Regions from separate parts of the Pseudoalteromonas sp. 2CM41L genome, predicted to be linked through region 2. Evidence: predicted binding sites of a transcription regulator. Region 2 holds the regulator's gene; each other region holds the start of a gene.
What was found. The regulator sigma-54, encoded in region 2, starts transcription at its own class of promoters, with help from an activator protein. The targets are predictions, from matches to a motif close to GTTGGCACGNNNNTNGNNT.
Positions count from the first base shown of each region.

Region 1 (7,826 bases), on a different contig from region 2:
TTAGGTGAAGTTGCATCTTTAAATGTTATTAGTAAAAAAAAGTTTAAAAAAAAGATAAAAAACTATAGAGGAATTTTGTTTGTCAGCTGTTTATATAAATTGCGCAGTAACCAAACGCATTTATTTAGTGGTTTAAGTGTATTTGCTCCGGCTATTTTTAGCTTGAGTGTGCAAGGGGCAACACAGACCACTGGGCAAATGGTGCAATTTGATATACAAGCGCAGCGAGCAGACAAAGCCTTAATAGAATTTGCTAAACAAACAGAGCAAACCGTGGTGTTTTCTTATGAGTTGGCAAAAAATTACCAAGCAAATTCGGTTTATGGTTTTTATACCCAATTAGATGCACTGCAAGCATTATTAAGTGGGACTGAGCTCGATGCGGTTGTTGATCAAAATGGTTTACTGAGTATAAAACTCAAACAAATCAATAGGAAAGATAACAACATGATGAAGCTTTCAGGGGTTAGTGCAGCTGTATTACCAGCATTGCTTGCAGCAAATTCACACGGTGTGAATGCAGCAGAGGATGTTGCACAAGAGAAAATAGAAAAAATTGCTATTGTAGGTAGCCGCGTAGCAGGGCGCTCAGTAGAAGATTTACCCGTACCCGTTGATATTTTAAGTGCTGAAGCACTTGAAAACACAGGCCAAACCGAAGTTGGCCGTATGTTGCAATCTATTGCACCTTCATTTAACTTTTCAAGCTCGTCAATCAGTGACGGCACTGATGCCTTACGACCTGCAACACTGCGTGGTTTAGGGCCTGACCAAACACTTGTGCTTATTAATGGTAAGCGCCGCCATCAGGCAAGTATTATTCATATCAATACCTCAGTAGGGCGTGGTACCGCAGGTACCGATATGAATGCCATTCCAGCCTCAGCTATAAAACGTATAGAAGTTTTACGAGACGGCGCAGCAGCGCAATACGGCTCAGATGCAATTGCCGGTGTAATTAATATTGTACTAAAAGATGGCAGCGAAGGCGGCAAAGCAGCGGTTAATTACGGCCAATACTCAGAGGGTGATGGCGAAACAGTAAACGTTGATTTTAATAAAGGGTTTGCCCTAGGTGATAGCGGCTACTTAAATGCAACACTTAATTACCGCGACCGCTCGCCTACTAACCGCGCTGGTTTGCACGGCTCGTGTCAGTTTTATGGCTGTACAGAGCTTAGCGACGGTACTTTACTGGCAGGCGATCCGCGTGAACTGACCGCCGACAGAGACACTTTTCGTATTGGCGATGCCGACTCACAACAATTTGGCTTAACCGTTAATACAGGGTATGAGTTAGGTGATGGCGAGCTGTATGGCTTTATTACTTATTCAACGCGCGATAACGAATCAGCAGCGTTTTTCCGTCATAATGCAAATGCGGGCGGTAACCCTGTTTTACAAGACAACGACGCAACTATCCCGTTAGGCTTTTTACCTAAAATTAATACCACAATTGATGATATTTCTTACAACTTTGGTTACAAAACCGACTTTGATAACGATGCAAGTTTAGATGTATCGTATACCTACGGTGAAAACAGCATTGATTACACAACAAGTGACACAATCAATGCCTCGTACGCTAACTTTTTACGTTACGAGCAAGGTTTAAGTGCCGCTGATATTCGCAGTACTATTCCGCGTGAAGCCTATGCCTATGGCATGGAGTTATCACTGCAAACCATTAATATAGATTTTACACAAAACTTTGATGACTACTCACTGGCTATGGGTGCAGAAATTCGTACCGATGAATACCGTATTTTAGAGGGCAGCGAATATGCTTATCGTGATTACGACACCCTTGATGGGGTAAGTATTTATAGTGGTTTAAGTGGCGGTGTAGGCTCTGAAGATGCCTCTGGCGGTACGCAAGGTTTTGGTGGTTCTTCGCCGGCATCATCGGTTGATGAGTCACGCGATGTAATTTCGTTTTACCTTGATGCAGAAACCTACCTAATTGAAGATGTCATTTTATCAGGCGCACTGCGTTACGATAATTACAAAGGCTTTGGCGACACGGTAAACTTTAAGCTTGCGGGTAACTGGGCAATTACTGATGATGTGTCACTGCGTGGTGCATTAAGCTCAGGCTTTAGAGCGCCATCAATGCAGCAATTGTATTTTAACAATATCAGCACACAATTTGTTGTGGCTGAAGACGGCTCATTAGTTGCTGAAGAAGTAGGTACATTCAGAAACGATTCAACCCTTGCACAAAGTTTAGGTATTCCAAAACTTAAAGAAGAAAAATCGCAAAACCGCAGCTTAGGTATTGTCTACAACGTAACGGATAACATTAATGTTACTGTGGATTACTACTCAATTGATATTGACGACCGCATAGTAATTAGTAACCGTTTAGGTAAAGGGCTTTCTTCAAGCCTAGATGCTGCATTAATCAGCTCAGGCGCAGGTGCAGGGCAGTTTTTCTTAAATGGTGCAGATACCGAAACTTCGGGTATTGATTTTGTAGCTACTTGGAATACCGAAGGATTAGGTGGCACGCTTGATTTTACTTTAGCAGCTAACTTTACTGAAACTGAGGTGGTGTCGTTATTTACGCCATCGGGCTCAGGGCTTGAAACCGTACCTGTTGAAGATGTTTTCTCTGATCAAGAAATTTCAATTATTGAAGAGTGGCAACCAGAAGATCGCATCAACTTAAGTGCGCTTTACCAGCGTGGAGATTGGACTGTGAACCTTTCACTTAACCGCTTTGGTGAATACACAGTAGAAGATGGCGGACGCCAAACCTACGGTGCAGAAATTTTAACTGACGTTAAAGTTAATTACTTCGTGACTGAAGATTTATCTGTAAATATTGGTGCAAATAACTTATTTGACGTGTACCCAGATAAAAACACCATTGGTAACTCACGCTCGGGCACAATTGTTGATTCAAATGGCAATACGATTGTAAGCAGCGATGGGGTATTTGAATACTCTCGCCGTTCAGCGCCATTTGGCTTTAATGGTGCTTATTACTATGTAGGCGCAGAATACCGTTTTTAATAAATAACACTCCCTTATGTTATTTAAGTTCAAAGGGCCGTAAGGCCCTTTTTTTGTATTTAGGCTTTTTAGTATTTATTTCTCAACCGCGATTTTATTGTGTTGCGCCTTACCTCAGCGTTAAATTATACCAATTCGCTTAATTAAACATTATTACGGATTGGTTTAACCCCTGTATGGCTTTGATAATACTAAATGTGGCATTTTGGACTTGGCTATACATAGCAGGGTTTAAACTGGGTGTTGCAATTATTGGCTTATAGCCTTAAACCTTTTAATAATAAAAAACCCAGCGGCTAGGCTGGGTTTTAAATATATGCATTTGAAAATTAATGCTTTTGCATACGGCTCATTTCGGTGTGGCAGCTTTGCATCGTTAGCAAGGTTTTCGCTAAGGCTGCTTCACAGTCGGCTGGCTGTGGTTTATCCATCGCTGCTTTAATTTCTTCAAGGGTTTTATCTTCTACCTCTTCAAGCTCTTTAACGTATGTTTTATCGTTATGAGAACTAAATGAAGTGAGTAGGGCTGTGTAAGCTCTGCGTGCTTCTACAGCAAAAGAAGAGCCGTCCTCACGCTCACCTTTTTCGTTAACTGCATAAGGTTGTAAGCGCTCAACACTTACTTTTCGTGCGTCAATCATGCGTTGAAATAATGCGCCAATGGCTGGGTCTTCAACTTTCTCTTGCGCTTTTTGATAAAAATCAATGCCACTGTTCATTACTTGGATGATGTCAGTAATATGAGTTGCTTCTGTTCCTTGATGGGTATTCATAATGACCTCTCTTTACATGAATTTAAGTTTCACAGTAACTAAAGCAAAGGCCATTCCAATTTCATCTTAATTTTTAAGTTATTGTAATTATTGATTATTTCTTTATTTAGCAAGCTGCAAGGCTAGTTAAAATAAAATAACCTCGCAAATTTTACATGGCTTTTGTAATAAGGTTATTTAAGCTCATCCGCCACTTCGGCTACTTTTTGGCGTAACCAAATATGGCTTGCATCGCGATGCAGCAAAGGGCTCCAAATCATATCTAGTTCAAAAGGTGGTATAGGAAATGGAGGCTCTAAAATTTTAAGGCCTGCATCATCTAAGTAAATATTGGCAGCCTTTGAAGGTAAGGTCGCCACTAAATTTTGCTCTTTTGCTAAATGAATGGCTACGTGGTAATTACGGGTAAACGTGGCAATATTTCGGTGTTTACCAAAATGGGCAAGTGCTTCATCTACCCAACCTAGCTTTTGTACATCTTTAGGGTCCATACCTACGCCGACCCCAAAGCCGGTTTTACTGACCCATATATGGCGGGCTTTTAAATAGCTGTCTAGGCTAAAGTTTTCGATAATTGGGTTGTCGGCTTTTACTAAGCAGCAAAAGCTGTCTTTCCATATGCGTTTATGATGAAAAGATTGCGGAAGGTTTTCAAAGCGGTTAATTGCCATATCCACTTTACCATTTTCAACATCATGAAACGTTACATCACTAGGCGTAAGTATATCTAGGGTTGTATCGGGCGCTTCTTCATGAAGTTTACTTAAAAGCTTTGGCGCTAATGTACTGGCTGCATAGTCACTGGCCATTATTCTAAATACACGTTTACTTTGGCTGGCTTCAAATTCGCGATTAGGTGCGAGGGTTTCTTCTAGGGTCATTAATATACCGCGAATAACCGGTTGCAGCTCTATAGCACGCTCTGTGGGGACCATACCTTCACTGGTACGTACCAAAATTGGATCGTTAAACAAGTTTCTTAAACGCTTAAGGCCGTTACTCATAGCTGGTTGAGTAATACTTAACTGGTTAGCGGCGCGGGTTACGTTACACTCACGTAATAGGGTGTCGAGGTAAACCAGCAAATTTAAATCTATTTTACTTATGTTCATTGTGTGTCCTTTAACGCTTACCAGTGATGAATAAAGCGTTGTGCTGTCGGGTATGGGTATATGTGACTAACATGACCCTTTTTTATATTTTGCTGAGCTTGCTTCCAAAAACTAACATCAACAAGCTCGGGGTGTGTACTGAGCAAAAACTGTTTGTACTTTGGGTTTGGCATAACAAAGGTACAAAGTTGCTCAGGAAAAACATCTTGCGGCGCAACTGAGTAACTTTGTTCATCAGTTAAGTAATCATCATAGCTTTTGGCCTTAGGTAAGGCCCTAAAGTTCATATCTGTTAGGTATTGAACCTCATCGTAGTCGTAAAAAATAATGCGCTTGTGTTTGCTTACCCCAAAGTTTTTAAGCAGCATATCGCCTGGGAATATATTTACCGCAATCATTTCTTTAAGTGCTTGGCCGTACTCTTCTATTGCATCGGCAGCACTTTCTTCGCTGGCGTTTTCTAAAAATAAATTAAGCGGTGTCATGCGCCTTTCAATATATAAATGCTTGATAATAAGCCACGGGCCTTCAATTACCATAGATGAGCCAATGGTTTTATGTAGCTGCGCCAGTAAATTACTATCAAAGCGTGCCAAAGGAAATACGACGTTAGAGTATTCTATGGTATCGGCCATGCGGCCAACCCGATCATGGCTTTTTACCAGTTGATAGCGTTTAAGGACGGTATCGCGGCCAAACGGTTTGCTTTCGCCAAACTTATCTTTAATTACTTTAAATACATAGCCAAAAGAGGGCAGCGTAAATACCATCATAACCATGCCTGGTGTGCCCGGCGCTATAATAAAGTTATCGTCTGAGTGAGACAAGTGATGTAAAAATTCACGGTAAAACTCTGTCTTACCTTGTTTATGAAACCCAATGGCATTATAAAGCTCAGCGAGTGTTTTATTAGGCATAAGTTGATTTAAAAATCGCACCATGGCTGAGGGCGCATGGGTTTCAACCATAAAATAAGCCCGTGCAAAGCCAAAAATCACCCGCATTTGCGATGATTTGGTTAATAGCGCATCGAGGTATAAGCCTTTATTTTCATGGTGCAGTACTGCAATAATAAAAGGCTGCACACCGCTTTGAGAGACCACTCGGCCGACTATGTAAGCAGCTTTATTACGATAAAAAGGCGCGTGCAAAATATCAAAGCGCATTTGCCAAGGCTGGTGGTGTGTGTCGGGCGCTTGTTTGTAAAATGCCTTTACCAGCAAACGTATATCCCGCTCTAAATTTACAAACGGGGCTTTAAAATCAAAATGCTCAATAATACGCTTTATTGTGGGCTTTAAACCATCCACCACTGGAAAGTAGCTGCGGTACTCTGCCTCAACAGGAATGGCAGGGGCATCTTTTAATGTGGCTTGTACAAATATAAAGTCGTTATGAAAATAGCGTCTGTGGTACAAACGGCAAAATACTGAGTTATAAAATGTTTCGGCAAGTTCAGCTTGAGGATGAAAGCATAAAAAGCGTTGGTACAGTATTTTTACTTCCAGCCAAAGTTGCTCATTTAATTGCTCAGTTAACTGTGCTTGTTTTAATGCTTTAGTGGTTTCGTTTACTCTGTCATCGTAGTAACTAATACGCAGTTTACTAATTTCATTAATTTGCTGCCAATCGCGCTTTGCAAAGGCAAGCGGGGCTTGGGCGGTGGTTTTTTGAAACAGCTGATAATGCTTTTTAAAACCCGTTAAAATTAATTCAGCTATATGGCGTGGCTGCATAAACACTCCTTAAAAAAGTGTATATAACGATTTTAGTACAGCATTTATAAATGTTAGTGGTGCTGTAGTGTTATACACGTTAGAGCTTTAACTCTATAGTTGTTAAGGTTATGTTATTTTAAGTTTAAAACCAAGATAAATATTTTCAGTTTTTATACTTTTAGCTTAAAGCATAATTGAGTGTGATGGCAAAAGCCATGCTATTGGTAGGAGGCTATTTTTTTCTCTAATTTTTTAATGCGCTTTTCAATTTCGGTGGTTTGCTTTTTATGATCTTTATTTATTATTTTTAATTGCTTGGTAATATCTTTGCTAATTAACTTTTTGTCCTCGTCATCTAAGATACGGTTGAGGCGCTGTTGCTGGTTGTATTCTGCGCGGTCTTTTTTACGTTTTATAATCGCTAATTTATTAGTATTACTTCTCAGCTCTGCTTGCAGGTCAAGCACAATCCGTTCGCGCTCTAATGCGTTTAGCTCTTTTGTGTAATCTTGCGCCGGTGCAGTATTAATTCCCGATACTGTATTAATTGTGTAGGCGGTAGCGTTATCGTTACAAGGGAATTGCGAAAAGATAGTGCCGTTTTTTGTCACGCATTTATAGTAAGTTGTGGCATTTTGCGCATGCAGAGAAAGTGGGCATACCATTACTGCGCATAAAAAAAGTGTGTGTTTTTGCATTAATTTCATCCCTGAGCGTTTACTATGATTTAGTAAATATAACCTAGCTTGGTGTTATAGCAAGCTAGGTTAAGGGATAGGGCTATTGTGTGTAGGTTTTTAGCTTTTTAATACTTTGTACTAAAAACGGGATATCGAGGCTTTGCTCAATAGAAAAACCTTCAGCGGCAGATATATTTTTATAGTTACCGTCTGAATCTATTAGCGTAATTCTATCTTTTTTGTAAGCAATAACTACGCCTTGAGAGTAATTAACGCCAGTGTCCGTCTTTTTCTTATACAGGTTTTCACCTAGCATGGTTTGTTTAACCACAGACTTACAGTTTAAGTATTGGCCTACACTGGTTGCAATAATATCACTGGGTTGAATAAGTCCATCTACCTTGGCTATTCGCTTATCTGAGCTGTATAACACCGATGATGTAACTACTTCCGAGCTATTATTAGCTAAGCTAAACGCAAAAATATGGGTGTCGTCACTGCGAGGAGACGGATTATCTTCACCTT
Region 1 is NZ_JALNTN010000005.1:108,301-116,126, forward strand. Features, by position in the region: gene MTF64_RS08870 (TonB-dependent receptor) at 1-3,018, shown strand, start outside; gene MTF64_RS08875 (PA2169 family four-helix-bundle protein) at 3,348-3,791, opposite strand; gene MTF64_RS08880 (LysR family transcriptional regulator) at 3,965-4,903, opposite strand; gene aceK (bifunctional isocitrate dehydrogenase kinase/phosphatase) at 4,921-6,639, opposite strand; gene MTF64_RS08890 (hypothetical protein) at 6,840-7,319, opposite strand; gene MTF64_RS08895 (DUF3413 domain-containing protein) at 7,402-7,826, opposite strand, start outside.
Region 1: the regulator sigma-54 is predicted to act here: its motif matches at 3,833-3,851, upstream of MTF64_RS08875 (PA2169 family four-helix-bundle protein).

Region 2 (7,826 bases):
GTCACTAGCGACAAGGTAAGTCCAGAGGTGCAGGCGCAGTTACGTTTCTACTTGGTAAAACTAAGCAAAGAGTACAATCAAAACTCAATGTTAAGTAATACCAGTGTAGGAGAAAGCGCATTTAAACAGTATTTAGCAGAGCAAATAAAACAGTTTTTAAAAGTAGGTAAGTGGCCTGAAAACTTCAGTGGTTTACCAATGCCACCGGGCTCACCAATTTAATTATATGTTTTAGTGTGTAGTGGCTACTTAACCTCAGTTCAGGTTGCTAAATAAGTAGCCACGTTGCGGTGCCTAAAAAGGCAAAAATACCGACAATATCAGTTACTGTTGTAAGTACAACACTACCGGCAAGTGCAGGGTCTATATTCATTTTTTTCAATAAAATAGGAATACATGCGCCAGCAACACCAGCCACTACAAGGTTCATAAACATTGCAAATGCGAGCACGCCGCCAAGCATAAAATCCCATTGCCAAAGCGCAATTACACTGGCTATAAGTATTGACCAAATAACCCCGTTTAATGCGCCTATCGCCAGCTCTTTAGCCATTAAAAATCGTTGGTTAGTTTGGTTAATATGGCCCACGGCAATACCGCGAATAACCAGAGTTAAAGATTGGCTACCTGCTACACCACCCATTGAGGGCACAATGCCATTGAGTACAGCTAAAATAGGTAATATATCTAAGGTGCTTTCAAAAAAGCTGGCCACAAAGGCGGCAGCTAAGGCTGTGAGTAAGTTAACGCCAAGCCATACTGAGCGTTTTTTTGAGCTTTTTAAAACAGGTGCAAAGGTATCTTCTTCATCATCAAGACCGGCAAGGCTTAATAAGCTGTGCTCTGCATCTTCACGAATAACATCAACAATATCATCAATAGTGACACGCCCAAGCAAGTGGGCGTTATCATCGACTACAGGGGCCGATATCCAGTTATGGCGCTCAAACAACTGAGCAACTTCACTTTCATCCATCGAAATAGGGATAGACTCACAGTCTTCATCCATTAAATCTTGAACAATTTTTTCAGGCGGATTAGTTAACAGTGTACTAAGTGATAATGCACCTAAAAAACAGTTATGTTTATCAACAACGTATAAATCATCGGTGCCCTCTGGCAGCTCACCGCGTAGCCTAATATAACGCAGCACAACATCAAGTGTAACGTCTGGGCGAATGGTCACCGTATCGGTGTTCATTAGCGCGCCTGCAGAGCGCTCTTGGTAAGATAAGGCCTGTGTAGCGCGTTCGCGGTCTTGCGTATCCATAGCGCTAACCACATCTTTGTACACGGTATCAGGTAGGCTACGTAGGACTTCACCTAAATCATCGTGGCCCATATCCTCAGTGGCCGCGGCAATATGCTCAGGTTCCATTTGTGCAATGATACCTAAGCGTACATCTTCAGAGAGCTCTTCTAGCACATCCCCTTGCACATCTGGGTCAACCAGTTGCCAAAGCATGCGTCTAATTTTATGCGGAGAGGATTCAAGCAGCAGTGCTGTATCACAAGGTGCTGTTTTTGCTAGCATGCGTCTTACTTGAACAAATTGCCCACTATTAAGTGATTTAGTCACTTGTTTTAGTTGCTGTAGTGGATAGTCTTGTTCAAACGCTTCTGGCATTGGCATCCTAAATATTTTTGTGTAATGGAAAGGTGTTTAGTAAGTGGAGTTGCCCACTGTTATTTTCTTTATTTTTTGTGCTAAACCCAATGCTGGGACTAAATTAGTGTTTAAAATTAAGTAACCAAATTTAGCAGGGGCATGGCTTTATTATCCTAAATTAAAGCACTAAATTAGGCGAGTCGGAATACCCTAATTTACTAAATCTTTATAATTTGGCCAGATAAGTCTTTAACTTATAAGGCTATGGTGCTTTAAATTATTCTTGCTCGTTAAATCGTTGGGCAATTAATTGCCCAACCGCATGCAAAGCTTGCTCTGAATCAGGGCCTTCACAGACTACTTTAACTTCTTTACCTTTACTGCTTTCAAGTAGCATTAAAGCTAATACGCTGTCGCCTGCGGCTTCTTTATCATCTTGGTGTAAGGTGATTTTAGCATCAAACTGCACAGCTAATTGCGCAAGGACCGTTGCCGCTCTGGCGTGTAAGCCTAATTTATTTTTTATTAAAAATGTGTCTTCACAGCGCATAAATTACTATACCTAAACTGAACAGGTTATTATTTTAAGGTTACTTTTCTTGCTCACGATGACGAATTTTGACATTCGGATGCGTCATAGCAAAGCTCTCACCAATGGCTTGCGCTAAATAAACCGAGCGATGTTGACCACCAGTACAGCCAATTGCAATAGTGAGGTAACTACGGTTATTGCGCTCTAAGTGTGGCAGCCAAGTTTGTACAAAGGTTTGAATTTGCCAAGTGAATTTTTGCACTATGCTGTGATTTGCCAAAAAATCTTTTACTGGTTGATCAAGGCCCGTAAGCGGTTTGAGTTCAGGCTCCCAGTGGGGGTTTGGCAAAAAGCGAGCATCAAAAACATAATCAGCTTCTTTAGGTATGCCGTGTTTAAAGCCAAACGATTCAAACGTTACAATAAGTTGCTTATCTTTTTTACCCAGTATTTTTTCGCGAATTGACTCTGCTAATTGGTGCACACTTAAATCGGTGGTATCTAGCATAAAGTCAGCGCGCGTTACGAGTACATCAAGCAGTTCTTTTTCTTTTTTTATTGCTAAATCAAGCGGCAGCGAATCGATGGATAAAGGGTGTAATCTGCGTGTTTCTGAAAAACGTTTGATCAGTGTTTGATCATCACTATCTAAATAAAACAGTGTGGGTTTAGCAAAGTCAGGAAGGTACTCGAGAATATCGTTAAATTCGTCTTGTTCTTTGGGGATATTACGAACATCTATACTAACGGCTATTTTGTCATAGTTATCTGAAACACTTCGCACTAAAGAGGGCAGTAAGTTGACCGGAATATTATCTACGCAATAATAGCCTAAATCTTCAACCACGCGTAAAGCAACCGACTTACCTGAACCAGAACGGCCGCTTATGATAATTAACTCCATTTATAGCCCTTAGTATTTACTACGATTGATCAACAATTACTTGATACAGCTCTGCATCGGTTTTAGCACTACGCAGCTGTTTACAAAATTCTTTGTTGCTCAGTTTATCAGCTATGGTTGCCAGAGTCTTTAGGTGCTGTTGGTTATCGCCATCTGGTACGATGAGTGCAACAAAAATATCAACAGGGCAGTTATCAATAGCATCAAAGTTAACAGGCGTGTCGCTAACAAGTACTAAAGCCAGCGGCTCTTCTACGCCACCCATTCTGCCATGAGGAATGGCGATACCCCGGCCAATACCAGTACTGCCTAGCTTTTCTCTGCTTGCCAGCGCATTAAGAATATCTTGTTGTGGTAAGTAGGGGAGCTTTTCATGAGCTAGCTCACTGATAAACTCTAAAATTCTTTTTTTACTACTAAAAAGGACCGCAGCTTTGCTGCAGTCCTGGCATACTAATGTACTTAATTTCATAATATTAGTGTCTAGCAAGCTTCTCTTTATGTTTTATGACTTGACGATCGAGCTTGTCAATCAACGAGTCTATAGCGGCATACATATCTTGGTGCTCTGTTGAGGCAAATAAATCTGCGCCACTTACATGAATAGTCGCTTCTGCTTTTTGGTTGAGTTTTTCTACATCGAGAATGACATGCACATTGCTAATATGATCTGAGTGCCTTTCTAGCTTTGCAAATTTATTATTTACATAGTCTCTAAGTGAATCAGTTACTTCTACGTGACGACCAGTTAGGTTTAGTTGCATAAGCATTTCCTCTTTGTTTTTTACGTCTTATATCAAACTCTTTCTCTGATTTGACGGTGGAATAGCTAGCGATTCACGGTATTTTGCTATTGTGCGTCTAGCTACTTTAATTCCTTGCTCTGCCAATATATCCGCAATTTTACTATCACTCAATGGTTTAGCTGAGTTTTCCGCGGCAATTAGCTTTTTAATTAGGGCACGTATTGCGGTTGATGAACACTCTCCGCCGTTTTCAGTGCTTACGTGGCTTGAGAAAAAATACTTAAGCTCAAAAATACCACGTGGCGTATGCATATATTTTTGCGTGGTAACACGCGAAATTGTCGATTCATGCATTTCTACCATTTCAGCAACATCGTTTAAAACCATTGGCTTCATGGCTTCGGGGCCATGTTCAAAAAATGCCTGTTGCTGTTTTACAATACAGTTTGTTACTTTGAGCAGCGTGTCGTTTCTGCTTTCAAGGCTTTTTATAAACCATTTAGCTTCTTGTAAGTGAGAGCGAATAAACTGGCTATCACCACTTGATTTTACGGTACGTGACATAGCTGCGTACTGACTATTTACGCGTATTTTTGGCATGCTATCTGGATTTAGCTCTACCACCCAGCGGCCTTTTATTTTTTTAACCGACACATCCGGTATTACATACTCCGACTCTTCCCTTACTATTGTATCTGCAGGTTTTGGGTTGAGGGTATGTATTAGGGTCATGACCTCTTTAAGCTCGTCTTCTTTAAGCTTAGTCTTTTTCATTAATGTACGATAGTCGCGTGCCGCTAATAGATCAATGTGATCGGTTAAGATCATTTTAGTTTGTTCTATAAAAGGGGTGTCTTTATCAAACTGGTTTAGCTGAATGCACAAGCACTCTTGTAAACTGCGCGCGGCTATACCTACAGGGTCAAATAGCTGAATACGTTTTAAAACGGCTTCTATTTCATCAAGTTCAACTTCAACTTCGTCATCGTTTTCTTGGTTAAAGCTTTCTAAAATTTCTTCGCAACTTAGCGTTAAAATACCCGAGTCATCTACAGCTTCTACAATGGCAATAGCAATGGCTTCGTCAGTTGGGCTAAAAGGAGTAAGCTGAAGCTGCCACATTAAATACTCATGTAGCGTTTCAGTAGAGGCACCTTGATAAATAGACTCATCTTCTGGCATTGGGCCTGAGGATGCCGCAGGGGCTGCGCTCATGTACTCATCCCAAGTTACATCCATTGCCATATCATCGCTAACGGTGTCTTTATTTAAAGCTTCGCCACTGTCTTGCTCGTACTCGCTGGTTGTATCGTCAGCCGATGCGCTTACGGTTACATCATCCGTATCTGCTTTTTGTTCATTTTTTCCAGCCGACTCTTCCGTGTAATCTTGCTCTTCTACTTCTAATAGCGGGTTGCTATCAAGTGCTTCTTGTATTTCTTGCTGGAGATCCAATGTACTGAGCTGCAGCAAGCGAATCGCTTGTTGCAATTGTGGAGTCATTGTAAGTTGCTGGCCCATGCGCAGCTGTAATGATTGCCTCATGTATCTCTAACAATCCTTTTATGTTGTTATAATTAATATTAGCAGATGCTTGTAGGTGTGGCTTAAATGTTACAGCCTAAATTGCTCGCCTAAATAAACATCGCGTACAGTTTTGTCATTTAATACGTGTTCTGGGGTACCAGATGCAATTAGCTCCCCATGAGAAACAATGTAGGCTTTTTCACAAACATCAAGGGTTTCTCTTACATTGTGATCGGTAATTAATACGCCAATGCCACGGTTTTTAAGATGTTCTATTATTTTCTTTATATCTAACACTGAAATCGGATCAACACCAGCAAAAGGCTCATCCAATAAAATAAATTTGGGGTTCGCTGCCAGTGCTCTGGCAATTTCTACACGGCGGCGTTCACCACCAGAAAGCGCCATACCTTGGCTATCGCGAATATGCTGAATACTAAATTCATCAAGTAAGTTGTTAAGCGTTTCTTCTCGCGCGGCTTTATTGAGCTCTTTACGCGTTTCTAAAATAGCCATTAGGTTTTGATAAACTGTCAGCTTTCTAAATATTGATGACTCTTGCGGCAAATAGCCAATGCCTAAGCGGGCGCGGCTGTGCATAGGTAATAACGTAATGTCGTTATCATCAATAGAAATTTTACCTTTGTCGCTAGGTACTAACCCTACAATCATGTAAAAGGTGGTGGTTTTACCTGCGCCATTAGGGCCCAATAAGCCAACAATGCTGCCGGCTTCTACTTCAAGGCCTACATTTTTTACAACTTGGCGGCCTTTATAGCTTTTTGCTAATAGTTCTGCTTTTAAGGTGCTCATGGTTGACCTTCGTTACCTGTTTTTTCTTTAATTTTTGCTTCAACAGGCACTAAAATTGTGTGGACACGATCCGTGGAGTTTTCGTCTTTTTCTGCGCTAATAAGCTGCTGCTGCATATCGTAGGTAATACTTTTAGCATTAATTTTTTGACCGGCTTGCGCGACTTCAGCATCGCCAACAAGCGTTAAAAATCGCTTTGCTACGTCGTAACGTACTTCGTTTGCACTGGCACTCATTACGGTACCATCGTCTTGTTTTTCTTCGAAGTAGGCTGGGCTGCCAGTGGCAATAAGGAGTTGTTTGTTATCCCCTAAGTCTTCACGTTTATGTACTTCGAGTCGGTCGGCTGTAATTTTGCGATTACCATGCACAATTTCGACGTTCTTTTCAAAAATACCTACGTTTTCTTTAAGTTGGCCTTCTTGACGGTCTGCACTAATAGAAATTTGATTTGCTGGCGGTTGAGCAGCAGGCTCAGCAGCAGAGGCGCTAAAGGCAAGCATTAGCGATGGGATAATAAGTATTTTAGTGAGTTTATTGGTCATAATATATTGTTCGCGTATGGTTAATTAGTTTTATTACTTCGGTTTTTAAATCGGCTTCAAGGCCTTTCCCGACAATTTTTAAATTAGGCCCAGTGACAACCACTGGCTGCTCAGAGCGCATTGTTAGCGCTTTAATGTCGACTTCGATGTTATCGGCATTGATGTTATCTATCATGGCGTTATCAACTAAATTTTTAGCAACCACATTGCCTTCTAAAATAAGTTGTTTATCTTCGTAAAGCGTTGCTTCGTCTGCATTTATTCGCCATGTTTGCTTTTCGTTATACAAGGTGAAAATAGGTTTTTCAAAAAATGTAAAACCAAGCTGTTGGTACAGCTCCATTTTAGCCGCTGTGACTTTATGGCTTATTTTGCCTTGCTCGTCATAGGCTGTTTGCTTAAGCTCTATAGCGGTGTAATCGGGCTTTGCAATTACTTCAGGTTCTTGCTCTGGCGCTACATTGGTTTGGGTAAAATAAGGGTACCAAAGCCAAACCATACAGCCGATGAATAACGCACTGAGTATAACGCGTGCTGCATTCATGAACTGGTGCCTTGTGTTGTAAGCGCTATGCCGTTCTCTAGCATAAGTAAATCTGTGAGCTCTCTAACGGCGCCAAAGCCGCCAGGCATTTGCGTAGTGTAATGCGATAAGCGCTTAATTAGTGGGTGCGCATCGTTTACTGCAACGGCAAAGCCAACGCGCTCCATTACTGGCATGTCAGGGCCATCGTCGCCAATATAAGCTATTTGTTCATCAGTTAACTTTAAAGTGTTTTTGAGTTCTTGATAAGCAATAAGTTTGTCTTCTTGGCCTTGATAAATGTGCTGTACGGTTAAGCTGCTCATGCGAGTTTGCACTATTTTTGAGTGACGCCCCGTAATGACCGCAACTTCAAAACCGCTATTGATCAGCGCTTTAATGCCAAAACCATCTTTTGTATTAAATGCTTTTAATTCTTCGCCTTGGTTACCGAGGTAAATTCGGCCATCAGAAAATACACCATCAATATCGCATATGAGTAGTTTTACTTTTTTGGCGCGTGCTTTGGCATCATCGCTTAGCGGTTGATAGAGATCTTCAAATTGCATTTATAATACTCCTGCTTTTAAGAGGTCTTGCATATTTAGGGCGCCTATTGGCTGGTTT
Region 2 is NZ_JALNTN010000006.1:159,105-166,930, reverse strand. Features, by position in the region: gene MTF64_RS10170 (zinc-dependent metalloprotease) at 1-222, shown strand, start outside; gene mgtE (magnesium transporter) at 269-1,627, opposite strand; gene MTF64_RS10160 (HPr family phosphocarrier protein) at 1,887-2,159, opposite strand; gene rapZ (RNase adapter RapZ) at 2,200-3,045, opposite strand; gene MTF64_RS10150 (PTS sugar transporter subunit IIA) at 3,065-3,517, opposite strand; gene hpf (ribosome hibernation promoting factor) at 3,522-3,809, opposite strand; gene MTF64_RS10140 (RNA polymerase factor sigma-54) at 3,837-5,336, opposite strand; gene lptB (LPS export ABC transporter ATP-binding protein) at 5,406-6,131, opposite strand; gene lptA (lipopolysaccharide transport periplasmic protein LptA) at 6,128-6,676, opposite strand; gene lptC (LPS export ABC transporter periplasmic protein LptC) at 6,666-7,220, opposite strand; gene kdsC (3-deoxy-manno-octulosonate-8-phosphatase KdsC) at 7,217-7,768, opposite strand; gene MTF64_RS10115 (KpsF/GutQ family sugar-phosphate isomerase) at 7,769-7,826, opposite strand, start outside.

Region 3 (7,826 bases), on a different contig from region 2:
TGCCTGCCAGTGACTTTCAGTGCGTGTTAAAACGCAGGTTAAAAGTAGTGCGATTAAAAATAAAATATGGTCAATGCCAATCCAAATATGCAACACGCCTTGATAAACATATTGGTTAAAAGTCGTTAAATAACTCGATTGCTCAGTGGTAAAAGTGTGCTGTTGCTCATCTATAGTGAAAACCCGCGAAACCTGATTTACATTTACAATAACTTTGTGGTTTGCGTCTTGGTTAAAAAAAGCGCGGTACGTTAACGTTACATCTGCATCAGTGTTACAGCTAAAAACTAGCGGCAACACTAAATATGCTTCATTAAAATGATTATCTAATTGGTAGTTATCGGTAATTGTTAATGGGCAAGTTTGCTCATTTTGTAAAACCGATAGAGTATTTTTGGCATAGCGATTAATAGCCGTCTTTTGTGATTTTAATTCGCCCCAGCTTATTTGGGTGTCTTGGTTAACATCAAGCGCAACTTGTTGTTCTAAATCGCTAATATTTATTTGCCAGGTGCCTGTGTATTGCTTTTCGTTGTTGGTATTATCCAGTGAAATGTAGCTTGTGCTCAACTGATGTGCTTGCACGCTAAAGTTGGCAAATAGCGCAACTATAAATAAAACAAATAACGCGTTTATTTTACTCATAAAGAATCCCTAACCATCGTATTTGCTTGGCTTAGTAAGTGTTTATCTGTACTCATTTTTGCTTGCTGCCAATTTATATTTGCCCAGTATTGTGCCTTGGCTTGGTTTGCTTGTACATGAATATAGTAGTTAGCTAAGTCGTTGGCATGGAAGGTATCTTGGCGTTGTTCACGTAATCTTACGCGCTGTTGCATGAGCGGTTGCCACACCGTATTAGTGTGCTTATTACTACGTTTTTCAGCTATGGCTAACTTGAGCAAAATAGCGTCTTCAAGCGATGAGTGGCTATTGGCAAGTTTACCGAGTGTATTAAGCACTTTTTCAGGGTTGTTTTGCTGCAGTTGAATATCGGCCCACAGCACAATAAGGCTCACCGGGGCTGTGTTTAAATCAATATTATTTATATGCTGCTGCGCACGGGTGAATTTATTGAGTCTAAACGCCATTTCGCTGAGCACATGTTTTGTCGTTAAGCTGCTGTTTTTGTTTTGCGTAAGCTTAACTAACGCGTGATAACTTTCACTCAGTTTGCCCTGTTGGCTTTGTACATCTAGCACACACGTGCTGGCCGTTAATAGGCTGGTGTTACCAATTAATGCCACGCAATGGCGCTTAGCTTGTTCAAATTTGCCTTGTGTCATCAACATATTAGCGAGTAATAAATGGGTGTTTACATGATCTGGCTGGGTTTTTAATACGTTATTAGCAACGTCTATGGCACGAGAAAACGCATGCTCCTTTTGAAGTACCCGTGCATATAAATAACCGCTTTGTGCAGTCGCAGAAGCGGTATATAGATTTTTTAAGCGTTTTTTTAATACACCTTGATAGCGCTCTGTTTGGCCTATGTATTGGCTATTTAGCACCAGCGCAGTGAGTTGCTCCAGGGTTAAATTAGCACTTAATGTTGCATTGCTTGAGGCAATAATTGCGTTATCTTTTGGGGTAATTGGTTTTGCAAGCACGTTATTTACACACAGTGCAGCGCAAAAAACAAAGAGCATTTTTTTATAATGACTGCGCATTGTTTTATCCTCTTAAAAAAGCCATCCATGGCCATCAGCTTAATTTACTTACTGAGTTAGTTACCAGAAGCGCCCGATGAAATACCGCTTACGTCTGTGTCTGTATTGATAAAGACACGTCCGTTGGTAGATAGCGGTTGCGCAGTGGGGCTTTGATTAAATGCATCGCTTGCAAATTGTGCAAAGTCCACTTGCAGTGCTTCAATGGTTATATTTACCGCTGCAGTCACTTGCTGGTTAACACCGTCTGATACACCAAACATAAAGCTGTCGCTACCGGTTGCTTCTTTGTTTGGGGTATAGGTAAAGCTGCCATCGCTATTTACTACAGCGTTACCTAATGTCGGCTGCGAAGTTAATGTGTATGTTAATGTATCGCCATCAGCATCGGTTGCCACTAACATGTCGTTAATTTCAACCTCTGTTTGTGTGGTTAACATTGCATCACTAGCATTGGGCGCAGAATTTACAACCGGTGTGGGTTGTTTGTTATCATCATCACTGCTACACGCGCCTAGTGCCAAAGCGCATAACAATATACTGCTATGGGTAAGGTTTAAATTACGCATACGTTACTCCTTATTTAGAGCCTGCAAGTGGGGTGGCTAAGTATGGGAAAGTGGCATCCATCATGCTCGCATCAACTGGAGCACCATCAGTGAATGGCACTGTACCTACATCAGCATCCTCTGGTGTACATAGACCTAAGTCGGTGTCTTCACCATTTACAGGAATAGGGTGACATAAACGCCCCATTACCACGCGAAGTGCAATATCAACGACATCGTCACCTGGACGGCGCCCGTTTGGAAAACCTGCTAAATCATCACCGGCTACACCAAATGCAGACTGATCAGTTTGTGCTGTGGCTGCAATTGCAGTATTTAAACGTAGCATTTCTGATGGCGTTACGGTGGCTTGTTGGTTTACCCCTGCAAAACCAGTTAAAAATGCGGTGATTAAATCAGTACGTGGAAAGTTAGTTGGAGCAAGAGTTTCTAAATTAGCACCAAGTGTGGTATTTACTGCATCTTTAAATAAAATATTTAACAGCTCTGGTAAAGACGGGTGCGAAACGTAATCTAAAAACTGTGCATCGTCTTTAGGATGAGCCGTTGAGAAGGTATCTTTGTCTTTAATACCAATAACTAGCTCATTAACTAATGGATTACCTAAGCGTGAAACCTGCGTTAATGCACCGCCATTTACCGCGTTATCTGCAAATTTAGCGTTAGGGTTTAAAATGCGTGCTTGAGGTAGGCTCGCTGTTGTCCATGAACCAATTACGCCGTTGCCTTCACCTACAATACAGCTTTTAGGCATTTCAACTGCAATTGAGGTAACGTTTTTATCTACGAGGTCGTCATTCTCACTGCTTTGTGTAATCCCTCCAGGGAAACCACCGCCATCCCCAGCACCTGGCGCACTATCACCTTCAACGGGAACGTAATTTACTAAATCGAATGTTTTACCTAAGTTAACGACAAATGGGTCTTTGCGCTGACCAACAAATACTTTGGCCATACTGTCACAGCCTGGTACCGAAACTTGATAAACAAACTGATCTGCATAGGTTTGGTAATCAGCCATTGAACCAAATGTTTTGTCACCAATATAATCAAGCGGTTTATTAAACGTGGTTGAACTGGTGGTGGTATTACTTAATGCTGTACTGGTACCCGTGCGTTGTGGACCGCTTATCATGCTGAGAGTGTATGACTCGCTAAAATTAGCGGCGCTATCATCACCTGCTGCTACACCACCAACGTTTTTAAGAGGTACAGATACAGTACGCTGATTATCTTCTGGGCCAACGGTTAATTGCACACCTTGATTATCGTTTGGCAGCATACTGGTAAAATTAAAGGCAAAAGTAATATCCTCAACTGCATCACCGTCGTTATCAATATGAATACTGTAGGTTGCATCTGGGTCCATAGCAAAGTAGTTAGGGCCGCCGTAGGCATCTTGTAGAGGAATATAGTTGGCAATAAACGTAACGTAGTCGTCTCTGCCTGCTTCATAACTATTAAATACGTAAAAGTCGGTAGAGTCTAAGGTTGGAAAGCGGCTAATGTTCGGCGCTTCACGATGACTTGATGCCTCGCTAGAGGTGCTTACTAAGGTACTGCATACTACTACTGCGAGTATAGATGGAGTTAAAGCTTTCATGACTTTTTCCTTTAGTTTTGATTGGAGTCATAACTAATAACGAAGCAAAAAGCACAATGGATGCAAAAAAGTTAAATATTTTTTTATTTTGTTAATAAAGGGGTGTTTAACGTTCAAGATTAAATTTTCAGCAGGCTGTTTTATATTTAGATAATGAAGTGATAAAGAGGCTGAAGCGGTTTGGTTATATACTCATTACAGGGGGGGTATGCAATTAAAATAACGCAGCAGGTATTGAGCACACAATATGATAAACATCGCAGTGCGATTAAGCCTACTTTAGTTTAATCAAATATTAATGGTTAAAAGGCGCTAGACCCCAAGGTAAATAAAAAGGTTGGCCAAACAAAGTTTGACCAACCAGTTGCGTTTATTAAGTTATAAAATAACTAAATCTGTCGTGTACAGTACTTGTGTTGGTAGGCCGTTTGGCGAGCCACCTAAAGGCTCTAAGCTAACAGCGAGTAGGGCAATATCTTGCGCTTTAAAGCGCGTGCCTTTGAGTAACTGTTTTTCACCGTTTTTAGGCAGTAGACCCAACGAAATTGGCGTGTCTTGCCCTTTTAAAATCATCCACAGCTCGTAGTCTTTATCGGTTTGCGCAACGAGTTTATCACTGGCTTTAACCGATAATGTTTGCTCATCTACGTTAATAAACCACAGTGATTGCTTATCTTGATTTTGTACTAAAGCAATTTGTTGGCTGTATTGGGGCTGAGTTGTGGGCTGAATAACCAAAAATGCTAAGATAATACAGGCAGCTGTAGCTATAAATGACCAATTGCGCCACAGCGATGTAGCTGGTTTGATCACCGTTTTAGCGGGTTGGTTGGTGTGTTCTAATGTATTTAAAATATTCTGCCACACTTGCGCGCTGGGTGTTTGAGGCGTAATTGCACTGGCTAAATCATTTAAATTTTGCTCCCACATTATAGTGGCTTCTCGGGCTTGCGGTAAGCTGAGCATTAAGCGTTGAAAACGTTTTCGTGCCAGGCCTTTTAAAGTACCTAATACATACTGCCCTGCTAAAGCATCAAGTAATTCTGGTTTATTATAATTCATAATGTTAAACACCTCTGCAACTGCTGCAAACCACGCCTGATCCAGCTTTTAACTGTGCCTAAGGGCGTTTCTATGTGATTGACTAACTCACCATGGCTTAGCCCTTTGTAATAGGCTAAATGAATGGCTTGTTTTTGTTGGGGATCAAGTTGCTCAATACAATTAACAAGTTTGGTTTGTTCGTCGTAACTAACATCGACTGCTTGTTCGTCGTATTCATCATCACCCATTGCCTGCTCTTTTCTTACCTTGTGATAACGCAATGCATCTAAGCTGCGGTATCTCACAATGCTTATCATCCAGCTAATAACTGTGCCTTTAGATGAGTTGTACTCTGACGCGTTATGCCAAATTTTTATAAATGCCTCTTGCAGTACTTCTTCTGCGTGCGCGCGGTTTGAAAGCATATTTAAACTAATCGCAAAAAGCTTTGCGCTTGTTTGCTGATACAAGTCAGCAAACGCGGCTTTGTTACCCTGTGCTGTTTTACACAAAAGGGGAGGTAAATTGTCGTTTTCCATAAGGTTCCTGTTGTTTTTATTATTACCGAGGTGTGTTGAGCTTCGTGAATTAACAATTGTTTTATTTAAGGGCAACTTAATCGCTTTGAAATAGAGACTAAACAGGCTGTTATAAATTTAACAAATAAAGATAAACACACTCTCAATAAACGTGTGAAAAGAGTGATTGGATGCAAAAACTTTTAAGCTGACATTTATATTAGCTGCTGTACACATTGAAACAAGTTTTAAATATAAACAGTTACCTTTGAGTAGTGAGAAAAAATGACCGATTACTGTGTAAAAAGCGCCTAATATGCGAATACAGCTAAAGCTAGCTACTTTTATTTATTTTATATCAGTTACTTAGTGTTGTTTTTGTTCCTAAAAAACAACTTTTGTTGGCGTGTAAATTGCTACTACACTTATACACAGCTGTAAAAAAATGTGCCAAAACAGTAAAAATAAAGGAGAAAATATGTGGGCTGCAACGAGTTATTTAATTTTAGCGTTAATTTTTATATTTATAGGGTGGGAGGTTAACTCGGTATATTTTGCAGTGGTATTTTACTGGAGTGCATTGTCGTTAATTCTTGTCAGTGGTGCTTACATTTTTAATTTGGCGAAAATTTTTAGAAAGCGTGAAAATGGTGTCATCCCATTTTATATCCGCTGGGCATTTGTGCCTTTTTTACTGGGTGTTCAAATTTACAATGCGTATTCTCGCAAGCACGATAAAGTCCCTCCCATTCAAAAAATTAACGACCATTTATTTTTAGCATGCCGATTGTTCCCCTCTGATATTGATACGTTAAAAGAAAACGGCATAACGGCAATATTAGATGTCACGTGTGAGTTTGATGGCTTAGAATGGAGCTCTACACAAGAAAATATTAGCTATTTAAATATTCCGGTGCTTGATCATAGTGTGCCTACCCATTCGCAATTAAACCAAGCCATTAACTGGATACATCATCATATTAAAGAAGACCGCCGCGTGGTAGTTCACTGTGCACTGGGCAGAGGGCGTTCGGTATTTGTTATGGCAGCGTATTTACTGAGCCAAGATAAAAACGCCGATGTTCACCAAGTGCTCGCGCAAATAAAAGAAACCCGCGAAACCGCAAATCTTAATAAGCATCAGCTTCGTCATTTAGCAAAGCGACATAAAAAGGGCGAGCTAGTTATTAAAAACAAAGCCGTTATTATTGCAAACCCTGTATCGGGTACCAAAATGTGGCAAGAAAAAGAGCATTTAATAGTGGCTAGGTTGTCGGCGTATTATGATTTAGAAGTATTAACCACCACCAAAGAAATAGACGGTATTGAGCTTGCTAAACAAGCCATTAAAGATAAGCCAGATATAATAATTGCCTGTGGCGGCGATGGAACCGTGACAGAAGTAGCAAGTGTGTTGGTAAACACTCAGTGCAAGCTGGGTATTATCCCAATGGGCACAGCCAATGCATTAGCGCATGTGCTTATGGGGATTAGCTCTAAAATCATTCCTGTTGAGCAGGCCTGCGATCTTATTATTGATGGGCAAACCCAAACAATTGATACGGCCTATTGTAATGACGAGCTTATGCTGTTGTTAGCTGGGATTGGTTATGAGCAATCAATGGTAGAAAAAGCAGATAGAGACTCAAAAAACGAATCGGGTCAGCTTGCCTATTTAAGTGGTTTTTTTCAGGCATTTAGTGAGCAAAAAGCGCAAACCCTTTATGTCACCCTTGATGATAATCAAACGCAGGAGGTAAATACAAATAGCTTTATTGTGGCTAATGCTGCGCCATTTACTACGTTATTAGCTCAAGGAGGTGGTCAGCCCGATCACGAAGATGGCCTATTAGACATTAATTGGCTGCTACCTAGTGATGAAAACACCACTCGCGTGTTAAGCATTGCTGAACTTATGTTTAGTAGTATTACACAAACGCATTTAGCAATTAGCTCGCATCATACCAACGCTAAAAAAGTAACGATAACCGCAGACGAAGAAATTAAGTATGTACTCGATGGTGAAATTAAAACAGCGGATACGCTTACTATTACAGTTGACCCCGCCTCGTTAAATGTAATTAGTAAGGAGTTATAAAATACAAAATGCACGTATTTAACGTGCATTTTTGTGTGTTACTTTTTAATGCTTGGCCAAACAAACCCACTGCTGTCGCTTTGGCTGGCAGGTTTAGGGCGCTGAGCGCTTTTGGGTTTACGCAGCGGCTTGTTACTTAACGTATGTAAGTAGAGAGCTTCAACTTTATCGCGAGCCCAAGGGGTTTTACGTAAAAATTTTAAGCTTGATTTAATACTCGGTGAGTCGGTAAAACACTTAATGTTTACTTGCTCGCCCATGGCTTTAAACCCTAAGCGCTGCTCAAGCTCTACTAAAATTTGTTCTAACGTTACCCCATGAAGA
Region 3 is NZ_JALNTN010000001.1:489,289-497,114, reverse strand. Features, by position in the region: gene MTF64_RS02205 (HupE/UreJ family protein) at 1-645, opposite strand, end outside; gene MTF64_RS02200 (tetratricopeptide repeat protein) at 642-1,670, opposite strand; gene MTF64_RS02195 (Ig-like domain-containing protein) at 1,727-2,239, opposite strand; gene MTF64_RS02190 (DUF4331 domain-containing protein) at 2,250-3,842, opposite strand; gene MTF64_RS02185 (anti-sigma factor) at 4,221-4,904, opposite strand; gene MTF64_RS02180 (sigma-70 family RNA polymerase sigma factor) at 4,901-5,425, opposite strand; gene MTF64_RS02175 (diacylglycerol kinase family protein) at 5,883-7,502, shown strand; gene MTF64_RS02170 (VF530 family protein) at 7,541-7,826, opposite strand, start outside.
Region 3: the regulator sigma-54 is predicted to act here: its motif matches at 5,805-5,823, upstream of MTF64_RS02175 (diacylglycerol kinase family protein).

Region 4 (7,826 bases), on a different contig from region 2:
GTAAGTAAAGGTATCGCCTTCAACTGTTAGTAAGCCATGGCTAAAAGTATATACGCCATCTTGCGCTTCAACCGCTTCACCATTTTCAGTAAATGTATAACTAAGTGTATCGCCATCGTTATCACTTGCATTAAACTCAGCAGTTACAGGTACCCATTGCTTTAAACCGGCAACGGCTACATCGCTTGCTTTTGGTGCAACATCAGTTACTACAGCAACTTGGCTATTATTGTCATTGTCGCTGCCACCACACCCTGCTAGCGTCATAACTACTGCGGCAGAAAGTGCCGACATTTTAAAAATATTATGCTTCATAAACTTCCTTCGTTAATTATTTTTATGATGACTCAAGGTACACAACAGGGGTATTAATAGCAACTCACCGTTTACAGTCGTTAACAATAAACTGACAAGGTGTAATGATATATTCAGAAAACAAGCTGCGAGACATTAAAGTTTCACTTGAATAAAATAAGTAATCGATTCAAGATGTCTAATTAGTAGATATAATTTCTTACAGGGGCAAAACATGAAATTAAAACAATTTTTAGCAGGGGTTGCTTTAGCAACGTGTACACTTAGCGTATCTGCAAATACTGCATTTAAAGAGCCAAGTGATGCTATTGAATACCGTCAAGCTGCGTTTTCTATGATTTCAGTGCAAATTAGCGATATGGGCGCGATGCTAAAAGGTAAAATTCCTTTTGATGCAGAGCAATTTAAAATGCGCGCTAATAACGCAGCAGCCCTTTCTAAAATGCCATGGGAAGCGTTTTACGAAGGCACTGATAAAGGTGATACAGCAGCATTAGCTGATGTATGGTCTGATAATGCAACCTTTGTTAAAAAAGCCAATGCCTTTGCTGCCAATGCAGATAAGCTAGCTTTAGCAGCTCAATCTGGCGATAAGGCGGTAATTGGTAAAGCCTTTGGCGCATGGGCCAAAGGCTGTAAAGATTGCCACAAGCAATTTAAAGACTAATTACAATTAAAAAAATGCACACTAAAACGGCGCTTTATGCGCCGTTTTGTTTTTTTGTTAGCTATTAACTTAGCAAATAACTAAGTGGTTCTTTGCCCCACGTAACAGCCAGTAGCACTAACAACCCAACAAAAATGGCCCACGCCAACCAAGGAGCTTTCGTGTTATCTATATTAGTTTGAGTGGCTTGCTCGCTGTTAGCCTGTTTACCGGTGATCATTGCTTTGACAAGTGGTTTTCCTTTTATTTTATACACAACAATGGCAGTAACATGCAGACAAATGGCATAAAATAAAATATCGAAATTAAGGCGGTGCAGCCAATTTGCAAAATCAACCGTTGAGCTCGACACATACTCAACCAAAGGCCCATCAGTCAAAATGCCATCACTGCTCATTAGCCCGGTCACTAACTGCACTATAATAAGTACAAAAAACAACAAAACCATGTAGCTACCTGGCGCCGAATGACCCACTCCTTTACTGGGTTTTTTAAACTCTTTAAATACTGCTATTGGCGAGTGCAGTAACGCGCTTAATTTTGCCGTTTTACTGCCCACCAGCCCCCATACTAAACGGGTCACTATTAATGCGATTGCGAAAAAGCCAGCCACAAAATGAAGCTCAATCATGCCCTCGTCAATGCTAAAGTAAAGCACAGCAATATTAATCACTAATAACCAATGAAAGCTTCTTATAAAGCCATCCCATACTTTTATACTTTGCATATAAATCCTCAACTTGTTGCCAGGCTCTGGCACATTATTTTGATACTAAAGCCATTATTCCAAAGTTTTACTACCGCTGCATTAATGATATTACATAAAGCGCTATTTATGGCACACTAAACGCACCAACTTATTACTTACTTGCATTAATGAATATAACTAAACGCGCAGTATTAAAAGGTTTTTTTGATATGCTCCCGCTTTGTCTGGCGGTTGTTCCTTGGGGAATATTATGTGGCTCTTTAGCGATTCAAAATGGCTTTAGTGCCTTTGAAACACAAGCAATGTCATTACTTGTATTCGCGGGTTCAGCACAATTAGTTGCAATTGAACTAATGGCCGGTAACACCCCTTTACTGACTATTCTATTTACCACATTTATTATTAGCTCTCGGCATTTTTTATACGGTTTAGCCGTACGCCATAAAGTTATTTCACAGCCATTACGCTGGCGCTTACCAATAAGTTTTGTACTGACCGACGAGCTGTTTGCCTTTTCGCATCACCGCAAAGCCTACAAAACAAAAGCGCGCCTAATATACGCTTTAAGCGCGGGTTCTAGTTTTTATATTGCATGGAACCTTTGGACACTCATAGGCATAGTTGCAGGAAGTGTGCTCCCTGATTTAACAAATTTAGGGCTCGACTTTGCTATTGCAGCTACATTTATTGCGCTTGTGGTACCGGGCATAAAAAATTTAGCCTCGCTGGTTACAGTGATTGTTGCGGGTATTAGCGCCACAGTTTTAAAAAGCACGGGGTTTGAGTTGTGGTTGGTTTGTGCTGCTCTACTTGCAATGAGTGCAGGCTACTTTACTGCAAGGCTTACACAAAAAAAGGACAGCCCGTTATGATGCTCACTATATTATTAATGGCGTGTATTACCTTTTTTACTCGTTACTTATTTTTACATCAACGCCTTGGTTTTAAAGTGGGCCCTAAAATGCAGCATTTTTTAAGCTTTAGCGCACCCGCTGTACTAACCGCTATTTGGGTACCCATTATTTTTATAAATGAAGACGGGCTCAACCTAAACTGGCATAACCCTTATTTAAGCGCAGCTATCGTTGCCATTATTGTTGCCTATAAAACACATAATATTTATTACACAACGCTTGCCAGTATGGGGTTATTTTTAATTTTAAACTAGGGCGTGTTGACCTTTGGCGTTTGAATTTGCAGCAGTATGTTTGGTTTTTAGGCAAGGCAGAGCCTGTGAAGTGTGGTTATTCCCCATAAATAGGCGATAACGTAGCATAAATGCCAAACATGCGCTGCCCTTTGGGTTCTGCCTAGGGGCGATAAACTCTTTGTTGCTCGGTTTTTACTTAGCCCACTAGGTTACAAACCTCGCGCCGCGATTTGATCGCCCCTAGGTTGAACAAATTTCAATCCGCAAAGTTCAACACGCCCTAAATAACAGCCAACCCATTAGCGCATAGTCAAGCGCGGTATTAACAAGCCTAAATTTTATACTTTTAGTAACGCGCTACAGCGGGTAGAATGTAGCTAACAACAATAAAAAAGCATCCATCATGCATGAATTTCATCAATTAACGGCTACTGCGTTAGACGGTAGAACAATTAATTTTAGCGACTTTGAAGGCAAGGTTGTGCTTATTGTTAATACCGCAAGTGAGTGTGGTTTTACTAAACAGTACGAGTCGCTACAAACTCTTCATAGTAAGTACGCGAAAAACGGATTGGTTATTATTGGTTTTCCATGTAATCAATTTGGTCAGCAAGAGCCAGGCGACGCGACGCAAATACAACAAGGCTGTTTAATTAATTACGGGGTAAGCTTTTTAATGGCCGCTAAGGTGGATGTCAACGGTCGTCACGCCCACCCTGTATTTAGGTATTTAAAATCGGCCTTACCCGGCTTTTTAACACGAAAAATAAAGTGGAACTTCACCAAGTTTTTGATAGCGTCCGATGGCACACCTATCAAGCGCTATGCGCCTTTTACAAAACCAGAAAAGCTAGAAACCACTATTCAACAAGCACTCGCTAAATTAAGTGCACAATAAGTAATAAAGAGGCATAAAGCCTCTTTACTGCCAATATTTAGCCTTTAAACATGCGTAAACGCACATTCAAACCCTAATAAAAAGGCGCATTATTTTAACTAGCACAATTTAGTCTATGTAATCGTTTAAGTCGTCTTCACCTAGGTTTTTACGCAAACGTTTTTGCTCAAGGTAATCTTCCAACTTCTTTTTCACCTTTTGCTTTTTTTTGTCATGCTGATTACGCCCGACCATTTCGTACTCGTCTTCAACAAAATCATCATCTAGCGCATCGTAACTAAATGTCTTACCCACAACCCACTCCATAAAGTGTTTGAGACCAACTCAGGTTTATTCCTGCACTTGGTAAATTAAAAATGTTTAGCGCTAAGATACGAACAAATTAGCACCAAAATAAAGCCACGTGACTATCGTAAATAGCCTTCATGTCAATATTGTGAATAAATAGCGCTAAATTAAGAAAGTGGAAAGTGAGAGTTTTTTATCGTTTCGACAAATAAAATTTATCATTTATTTATTTTTAGTGTTTTTGACTAAAAAGTAGTTTATTTATCAAAATTAAAAATCATTACAAACACACAAATTTTCATAACCTACTGTTTTAAAATAAAAATAAATAATGGCACCAAACTTGTTAATACTTAGCTGTCATCAACAATTATTAGAGAATAAACATGAAAAATTTACTATTAGTAAGCGCTTTAATTTGTACACCCGCTGCAATGGCACATAACGATAGCAATGCGGGTATTTCGTTTAGCAATGAGCAGTGCAATGTAGAGTTTAAAAACGATGTACGCATTAAACCTAGCGAATTAGAAATTTTTACCGCATCTAATCAATTCATGCGCTTTAACAGCAATGGCAACTTAACTATAAATGGCGAACAAGTATCCATTAACAGCGAACAGCGCCAAGCGCTTACCCAGTATTCAGACAACTTACGTACGCAGCTACCTGAGGTCGCTAATATTGCCCTAGACGGAGTAAAAATAGCCGGTGTAGCATTAGAGGAAGTAGCTAACGCATTTAATATTGATGGCCTTGATGACTTATCTGGCCTGATGGACGATATAAGACTTGAAGTAGAAAACACCTTTTATCAACAAGGTACGTTTGTAATGGGCCAACAAAGCTTTAATCAATTTGGTGAAAACTTTGAACACCAATTTGAGGAGCAAATAGAAACCGTGGTTGAGTCTGCCGTTATGCAATCAATGGGCAGTATTTTAGTTGCTTTAGGCTCTGAGCTGCTTGGTTCGGGTGGAGATATGGATGCATTTGAGCAACGCATGGAAAATATGGGCGCGCAAATAGAAGAAAAAGCAGAGCTGCATGCCAGTGCGCTTGAAAAGCGTGCCAACTCTTTATGCGACAGCTTTGCCAACATAGCACAGCAAGAAGAGCAATTAGTAGCGCAGTTACCCCAGCTAAAAGGCTACGAGCTATTTACCATTAAACAAAATTAATACACCGCACCGTATTTAACATCCCTTTAGCAGCACTTGTATATTAGGTGCTGCTTTTTTATTCTTTTAGCGTGTGAGCCAGCGCACCTAACGTGGTAATAGCCTGCTCTATTTTTTCGCTCCACTGCACCCCGTAACTTAGCCTAATACAGCTTTTATACTTATTACTTGCTGAAAAAATAAGTCCGGGGGTTATGCTAATACCAGCTTCTAACGCCAGTAAAAATAACTTTTGACTGTCTACCCCTTGGCCTAAATCAAGCCAAATAACACACCCACCTTTAGGGTCACTAATACGTGTATTTTTAGGCATCGCGTTTAATAAGCACCACCGCATGCGCTCTTTGTTATTACGTAAGCGCTGCCTAAGTACTTTTAAATTACGGTCATACTCACCACTGGCTATAAACTCAGAAAGCGTCCACTGATTTATAAGTGAGGCAGAGCAACTTAATGCACGCTTATGCCGGCGCGCTTGTCCAGCAAACTTGCCTGCTATTAACCAACCTACTCGATAACTTGGTGCAGCCGTTTTTGAAAACGAGGCGCAACTGATCACAAGCCCTTTTTTGGAATACGCTAAAGCGGGCGTGCCACGCTTGGCAGTAAAGTGCAGATCACCGTACACATCATCTTCTATAAGAACAACATTATGTGACTCTATTAAGTCCACCATTTGCTTACGGCTGTCATCGCTCATAAAGCTGCCAACCGGGTTATTTATGGCGGTCGAAAACAAGCATGCTTTTATATCATGTTGTTCAAGCGCTTGAGCTAAGTCGTTAAGCCAAATACCATTGTCGGGGCATAGCGGGATTTCAAGCGCCTTTAATCCTAAGCTCTCTATTAGTTCAATAATGCCGTGATAACAGGGGGTTTCAATTGCAACCACATCGCCGGGCTTAGTAACACACTTAAGTGCGATAGCCAGCGCCTCTTGCGCGCCATTGGTGATCACCAGTTCATCTATATTTACACCAATACCAAAGCCTAAGTATCTATGCACTAATTGCTTTTTAAGCGCAGCAAAACCATCAATAGGGCCATAATTAATAACACTCGCCCCAGCAATTGTCATAACCCGACGCATGGTACGGGCTAAAGCTTTATCGGTAGGCGCGGCAGCAACGGGATTGGCAATACCAAAGGCAATTACATTAGGTTGATGAATAGCGCTGTATACCTGCTCTATTAATGCTTGTTTATTTACAGTGACAGGCTCGCGGCTTAGTTTTACACGCTTTGGCAAACTGTAAACCGTATTAAGCACCGTTAAAAAGTAGCCCGATTTTTCACGTGCCTCTACTAACCCTTGATCTTCTAACGCTTGATACGCTTGCTTAACCGTCGGAATGCTAATATTTAAGTTACTGGCCATTTTACGAAGCGAAGGAAGCTTTTCCCCAGGTAGTAATACCTTTTGCGCTTGCATGTCTTTAATTAGCTCAATAACTTGTTGGTATAAAAACTCGGCTTTTTGCTTATTGGCAGCTGGCTGCATATCTCGCCTCAAATCTGTATAGGTTACATTTATACTTTTCTGTATATGGTAAGTATACAGATAGACTCTAAAATAACCACTCAATCGGTTTTTTAGAGGTTTGCCATGAAAAGCGCAGCGCTATATCTCACAACAGTGTTAATTTGGGGCTCTACGTGGCTCGCGATTTCGTTTCAGCTAGGCGATATTGCTGTGGAGCTTTCTTTGTTTTATCGCTTTGCCATAGCAGCTGCATGTATGTGGCTATTTGTGGCCTACAAAAAGCCTAATATGCGATTTTCGTTAGTCGATCATGGCTTTTTTGCTTTATTGGCCATTTCTAACTTTGGCTTAAATTATTTGCTTTTGTATTGGGCACAAAACTACCTCTCATCGGCAATGGCCTCTATTGCATTTTCAATGTTGCTAATAATGAACATAGTCAACACCCGTTTATTTTTTGCAAAGCCCATTGCCAAACGTATTTACTGCGGCGCGCTAATCGGCGTGGTGGGTATCATTTGTCTGTTTTGGCCGCATTTACAGCAATTCGACTTGAGTAATGGGGCGTTGGTCGGGTTACTACTTGCCCTTGGGGGTACCTTTGTGGCTTCATTGGGCAATATGATTAGTGTACGTAATTCTAATCGTCAAATAGGTGTGCTGCAGGGTAACGCATGGGGCATGTTATATAGCGCAGTAGGTTTAGCCGTTTATGTATTAATAAATGGTATAACGGTCAGTTTTAGTGCCCCTACCAGCTATTGGTTGTCGCTATTGTATTTATCTGTTTTTGGCACTGTGATTGCGTTTGGCTGCTATTTTGCCTTGTTAAAAAACATTGGCCCCGAAAAAGCAAGCTACGCCATAGTGCTGTTTCCGTTAGTGGCCGTTGCATTAAGCAGCTTTTTTGAAGGCTTTGAATGGCATGCAAACACCTTTGCCGGCTTTAGTTTAGTACTACTGGGTAATGCAATTGTACTTACCCCCACAAAAAGAATTAACGCCTTTTTAGCAAGCCGCAGCGTTGCTAAAAATGGCTCCGTCCCCAGTTAGAGGCGTTTTTAACGCACTAACACAAAAGCGCCTACCCTACTGTAGGCGCTTTTTTATTGGTATATGAAAATTAATAGCCTGC
Region 4 is NZ_JALNTN010000018.1:64,504-72,329, forward strand. Features, by position in the region: gene MTF64_RS17210 (S8 family serine peptidase) at 1-315, opposite strand, end outside; gene MTF64_RS17215 (cytochrome c) at 530-982, shown strand; gene MTF64_RS17220 (cytochrome b/b6 domain-containing protein) at 1,047-1,709, opposite strand; gene MTF64_RS17225 (AzlC family ABC transporter permease) at 1,859-2,563, shown strand; gene MTF64_RS17230 (AzlD domain-containing protein) at 2,560-2,859, shown strand; gene MTF64_RS17235 (glutathione peroxidase) at 3,245-3,739, shown strand; gene MTF64_RS17240 (hypothetical protein) at 3,848-4,033, opposite strand; gene MTF64_RS17245 (YggN family protein) at 4,414-5,208, shown strand; gene MTF64_RS17250 (PLP-dependent aminotransferase family protein) at 5,267-6,709, opposite strand; gene MTF64_RS17255 (EamA family transporter) at 6,815-7,744, shown strand; gene MTF64_RS17260 (YegS/Rv2252/BmrU family lipid kinase) at 7,781-7,826, opposite strand, start outside.
Region 4: the regulator sigma-54 is predicted to act here: its motif matches at 4,358-4,376, upstream of MTF64_RS17245 (YggN family protein).